Regions from separate parts of the Clostridium fungisolvens genome, predicted to be linked through region 2. Evidence: predicted binding sites of a transcription regulator. Region 2 holds the regulator's gene; the other holds the start of a gene.
The links. Region 2 encodes Rex, which represses fermentation and respiration genes when NADH is low (regulators of the CRP and FNR family bind a similar motif). Its sites were predicted from a motif close to ATTGTTAANNNNTTAACAAT; they were not measured.
Positions count from the first base shown of each region.

Region 1 (3,218 bases), 2.0 Mb from region 2:
TATATTGGATTTACTATGCAGCCAATAACTTACGTAAATAAGCATTACGGCCGCAAATACTCCTGTCCAGCCTGAGATTAAGAAGTTATTATTCCCAAAGGTCCCTGATGTAAATAGAAGTTTAACTAATGTAGCTAGTACAATACTTACTATAAGACCAACGCCAACACCACCATAAACCCATACTTTCTTGCTTTCTTGACCTGATTTATTTAAAAATCCTAATAAAGCAATTACAACTAAAATGGCTTCCAGTCCTTCACGTAGGATAATAGTAATTACATCTACTATTCCATATGAAGTATCACCAGAAAGTAAGGACAGATATCCATGCATTCTATCGATTATCTTTAACGCTTTATCTTTATCAACAGGGCTTACTGTAAGATATGCCTTAACACTTACCATATCCTTTTCAGCATCGTCATAAACTTTTTTGGATTGAGTAAGAACTATGCCTTCAACATCAAGCCAAGAAGAACTGAATGTGTTCATGGTTTCAATAGCAGAAGTAATATCACCATCTTGAATTTGATTTTTCGAGGTTTCTAAAAGACTAACTAAGTCTTTAACTGTGGCAGATTTACCTTTAGTTTTTGAATCACTATTTTTATATCCATCTTGAAGAAATGCAGTATTTGTTTTCTCTAAATCTTCAAGTGCTGTTAGAACCTTGTCCTTTTGAATTGGGTCTTGTGTGAATAGAAAACGAACCATGCCCATTTTTTCTTCAATATCGCCATAAGCTTGCTTTGATTGTTCTTTTACGCCATCTTCAAATTCAACCCATGTATCATTAAATTGATTATAAAGATCTTTTCCCTTAGAAAGATCTCCAGCTTTAACGGCTTCAATAGAGCTTTCTATTAGTTTATTTCCTTTTGAAAATTCAGTCTTTGTATCAGCAGCAAATGCCTTAACAGAGAATAGTGGAAATATTAAAAATAATGATAATAATAATACAAATAATTTACGCAAATCTTGCGCCTCCTTTATCGTTAGTACTTTAAGTATTCACATAGAATAAATTAATTTTGTGAATTAAAAAACATGATTTAGGTAATCTTCCAGGAAGATTACATCCAGTAGCAGGTCATAATATATTGAAATTATTTTTTAAAAAGCTTGGTAAGGTACATTGATATGAAGAAAATGCGAATTGTTATCAATTAAAATACTTTTTCATTATATACTAGAATATTCTAGAGTTCAATGGTTAATTTTTAAACAATGTTATGTTGTTAAAAATGGATACTGGGATAAAAAGGTTTGTAAAGTTAGATGACTATTCAATTTTTGAAAGTGTCATATGTTGACGTTTTCATTTTTATTTTTATTGAAGAATATTTGCTTGAGGTATGAAATAGATTTTACTAAGGAGTTGTTGTGCCAAAACTTAATTTATGTTATAAAATCTCGGCTTCTAGGGATTTTCAGGCATGTATAAATTAATGTTTGAGTATGGATCTCTATAAAATTAAATATATATTAGGGGGGAAGGTATTGTGTTTGTTTTTAACTATGCAGATGGTGCGTCTGCATTAAGTGTATGGGGAGTTTGGATAATTGTTTTTATCGCACTTTTTAGCTTTAATGAGATAGCTCGTAGATGGAAATATGTTGGATTTTTTTGTTTTATTGTCTTACCAATAGCACTTTCAATATTATGGTTTACAGTATTAAGCGATACAACTTATACAGATTGGTTTCATTTAGCAAAGGTGTATTCGTCTACAGCAGGATGCATTGGATTTTGGTGTATCAGACATGTTAAATGGAAGAATAAATCTACAGGTAAGGAATGGAGATTATCAGATAAAAAGTGGGCATTATGTTTTCCTCCACTTATTCTTGCTATAAATATTTTGGAGGCAGTATCTCGTGATTTTCAAGTTGGTATTCAATATGCCGGAGGAGGAAGATTAGCTGATGAAGCTATGTATGTACTTGGTGGCTCCTGGAATTTCATGAATGGTGTAGCAGGTATTTTAAACATTATAACTATAACCGGTTGGCTTGGGATTTGCATAAAAAAACAGACTGATAAAGACGGAAGTAAAGATATGTTGTGGCCTGATATGCTATGGTTTTGGATAATAGCCTATGATTTGTGGAATTTTGCTTATACCTATAACTGTCTTCCAGGACATGCATGGTATTGTGGTTTTGCTTTGCTATTGGCTCCAACAATTTGTTCCTTTACTGTTGGAAAAGGAGCATGGCTACAACATCGTGCACAAACTTTAGCAATATGGTGTATGTTTGCACAGACCTTTCCGTATTTCATTGATAAAGGAGCATTCGCTGTTTCCTCATCTTATAATACAGTACCACTATTTGGATTTAGCTTTGCAGCGTTAGTTGCTAATATAGCAGTATTTGTTTACATGATTTATAAAGTAGTTAAGACCAAAAGAAATCCTTATCTTGGGGAGCTATATACAGATTTAAAAGAATACAAAGAAATTAAAGCACTTGCGGAATAGATATTGTACTCATAATTAGACAAACAGACCTTTTTGTCTATTGATATACTTTGAAAACATTTTATAATAGAATCATAAAGATAATTGGAATTATTTTACAGAAGATTACAACAATAAAATTCAAGTGACATTTGTTTAGCTTTTAAAATATAGCTTTAAAGAAAATTCCAAGAAAGAGAATTGAAATTGTATTAAAAGATACAAGGAAATGTATAGATAAACTACTTCATATTTAAATTTACCAAAATAAAAAATTCGTAGATTCATCGAAGTCTTTATTTTGAGTTCAAGATCTGAAGTAGTTTATCTGTTTAGTAGAATAGATACCCAAGTTTTGCTATACAAAACTTAGGTGATTATTCTGTTAAGTATTAATTGTATGTTAATTGGATTATATTTTGAACTGGTATATCTTAAAAGTCAATTTATTTTATTTTTAAAATAAAATTAAAGTTAAAAAATTAAGAAAATGAGAGGGTAAATAATATGGATGCATATAAGGTTCTTGAAATTAAGAAAAGTGTTTTCGAAAATAATGACCGAGAAGCAGATTTACTTAGAGAAGAACTAAAAAAAGATGAGACTTTTTTATTAAATTTAATGTCATCTCCTGGTTCAGGCAAAACAACCACTGTTTTAAGGACGATTGAGGCTTTGAAAGATCAAATGAAAATTGGTGTTCTAGAAGCGGATATCGATTCTGAGGTAGATGCAAATATAGTTGCCAAAACC
Region 1 covers NZ_BLZR01000001.1:2,099,786-2,103,003, forward strand. The annotation lists gene bsdtw1_RS08895 (FTR1 family iron permease) at 1-978, opposite strand, end outside; gene bsdtw1_RS08900 (DUF5692 family protein) at 1,506-2,486, shown strand; gene hypB (hydrogenase nickel incorporation protein HypB) at 2,973-3,218, shown strand, end outside.
Region 1: bsdtw1_RS08900 (DUF5692 family protein) is a predicted target of Rex. The motif match lies at 1,213-1,232, and genes of this name have one in related genera.

Region 2 (3,218 bases):
ATGATAAAACATCTCCGCCAGCACCTTCATATTTCTTATCGAAAGGAATTCCTAACATACCTAGTGCAGCCATTTTCTTTGCATTTTCCATTGGGAATTCTTCAGTCTCGTCAATCTCACCTGCTATTGGCTTAACTTCATTTTGAGCAAAATCTCTAACCATTTGTCTTACTAATTCTTGTTCTCTTGTTAATTGGAAATCCATTTATTTATTCCCTCCTGCTATTTATTTAAGTATAGAGCAACTATTAATTACTCTTTTATATATGTTCATTTTTCACGGAGCAATTTTACTTGCTCCGTCTAGTATTTACTAATATTTTTAAATTTAAATATGAATTAAAGAAATTTTCAAAAAGTCATAAATTTAATTATTGGTTTTTGAAGTTCTTTTCTCTTCTTTCAACAAATGCAGTCATACCTTCAGTTTGATCTTCAGTAGCAAAACACTTACCAAAATCTTCTGCTTCTATAACTATAGCTTCATCAATGCTTACTTGCATTCCTCTGTCTATAGCATCTTTACATAACTTAACTGCGATTGGAGCATTTTTAGCTATCTTATTAGCAAGAGCTTTAGCTTCAGTCATTAAATCTTCTAGAGCTACAACTTTATTAACTAAACCTATTCTTAATGCTTCTTCTGCATTAATTATGTCTCCAGTATATATTAATTCTTTTGCTTTACCAAGTCCAACTATTCTAGGAAGTCTTTGTGTTCCACCAAATCCTGGAGTTATTCCAAGTCCACTCTCTGGTTGAGCGAATTTTGCTTTTACAGAAGCTATTCTTATATCACATGCCATGGCTAATTCACAGCCACCGCCTAATGCAAAACCTGAAATTGCTGCAATAACTGGTTTGTCCAGCACTTCTAACCTTCTGAAAACTTTATTTCCTAAAGCTCCGAATTCTCTACCTTGCTCTTCATTTAAGTCCTTCATTTCAGATATATCAGCACCAGCTACAAATGATTTTTCACCAGCTCCTGTTAATATAACAGCATAAACTTCTTTGTCTTTTTCAAGTTCTGATACAACTGTGTCTATGTCCTTTAATGTCTCTGAGTTAAGTGCGTTTAAAGCCTTTGGTCTGTTTATTGTCACAATAGCAATATTTCCTTCTTTTTCAAGGATAACATTTTTTAATTCCATTGTTTTGGCCTCCTTAAAGTAGTTATATTCTTAACAAAGCATATAAGTTTTATTTGCATAATCTTATATTACAATAAAAAGCTTACTAAATTTGTTAAATTTTTTCGACGTTTGTTAATATTATAACAAACAAAATCAAAAAATAATTGAAGCTCGTAAACTTCAATTATGATTATACTTGTTTAAGAATATATTTGCAATATATTTTGTGTCTTTTTTAACAATTTTTAAACTAGTATTTGTATTTATTATTTAATTTTGGGATTCATTTATTAAATATGCCAGTGTTAGTAAACTTTCACTTAAGTGAACATTTTCTACAATAACGTCTTTAGGAGCTACTAAATCTATAGGTGCAAAGTTCCAAATACCCTTTACTCCATTCTCCACCAGTTCATCACAAACCTTTTGAGCATTGTTGTCTGGAACACATAATATTGCTATATCAACGTGGTTTTCTTTTAGAAAATCTTTGATAACGTCTATATCTTTTATCTCTACGTCTTTTATTCTAATGCCTGTTAATCTTGGATTTGCATCAAACATCCCAAGAAGATTGAATCCTAGTTTTTCAAATTGAGTGTAGTTTGCAAGCGCTTGACCTATGTTACCAGCACCTATAATTATAGTATTATAATCTCTCTGAAGACCAAGAATAGCAATTATTTGATTATATAAATCTCTTACATTATAACCATAGCCTTGTTGACCAAAATCACCAAAGCAGTTTAAATCTTGTCTTATCTGTGATGCTGTAAATCCTATCTTCTCGCTTAATTCTTTAGATGAAATTCTATCAACATCATTTTTTAATAATTCTAATAGATATCTATGATATTTTGGTAGTCTCTTTATGACAGCCATAGATATATTTTTCTTTTTTTCCATTTATGTCACCTCTTCTTAAATTAACAAATAAGTTATTAAATTCTATAAGATCGCTAAAAAACTTAGCCGTATATTTTTTATACACCTGTTTTTCTGAACTTTGTTCATCTGTCAGGCCAATAAATCCTATTGTTTTACTTTTAATTTACCCACAAATTAAAAAATTTTAGATAGATGAAGAGTAATAAAATCCACTATACTACTCTATTCCTTATATATATTACCACATTTAACTTAAACTTATCTATATCTTAGTCATAAAATTGTTTTAATATGAAATTGTTTTTATATAAAGTTCTATTAATACTTTATGCCAGTAATTTATCTGAATATTATTATTTATTCAACAAATGATATTTATTATCCGACAATATTTCATGTTAAATATTGATTGTTTTACCATATAAATTTATAATAACAACAACTAATATAAATAACCTAATATATAAACATATTTAAAAGGAGGATAAAAAATGTTAAGCGAAAGATTAATTGAGGCTTTAAACGAACAAATAAATTATGAGTTTTATTCATCTTATACTTATCTAGCAATGGCTGCCTTTGCTCAATCAGAGGATTTAGATGGTTTTGCAAATTTCTTTAGAGTTCAGGCTCAAGAAGAACTTTTTCATGCTATGAAGTTTTATGATTATGTTTATCAAAAAAATGGTGATGTAACCCTTGAGGCCATACATAAACCACAAATAAAATTCGAAAATATGATTGATGTTTTCGAAAAAGGCTATGAGCATGAGCAAGAAGTTACAAGAAGAATATATAATCTTGCAGATATAGCAAATGAAGAAAAAGAACATTCTACTATATCCCTATTAAAATGGTTTATAGATGAACAAGTAGAAGAAGAAGATAATTTTAATAAGATAATTAAAAAACTTAGAAGAGCAGAATCAAATCCTGCCGCTCTTTATATGTTAGATGACGAATTAGCTCAAAGAGTTTATGTTGCCCCTACAACAGGTGCATCTGCTCAATAAAACTAAAAGCAGCTGATCTAACTTTAGCTTCAGCTGCTTCTATTATATATAGATTAATAACTTCAAATACGTCCATTAATTATAATGTTAAAAATATAACTGCTTAAATTCTGTTAAGAACCTATCAATCTTTTTTATACTATAAAATATTTTTAGTATATATGTAAATGTTCAAGCAATA
Region 2 covers NZ_BLZR01000001.1:4,121,135-4,124,352, forward strand. The annotation lists gene bsdtw1_RS18230 (acyl-CoA dehydrogenase) at 1-205, opposite strand, end outside; gene bsdtw1_RS18235 (short-chain-enoyl-CoA hydratase) at 372-1,154, opposite strand; gene bsdtw1_RS18240 (redox-sensing transcriptional repressor Rex) at 1,407-2,042, opposite strand; gene bsdtw1_RS18245 (ferritin) at 2,516-3,037, shown strand; gene bsdtw1_RS18250 (manganese efflux pump MntP) at 3,190-3,218, opposite strand, start outside.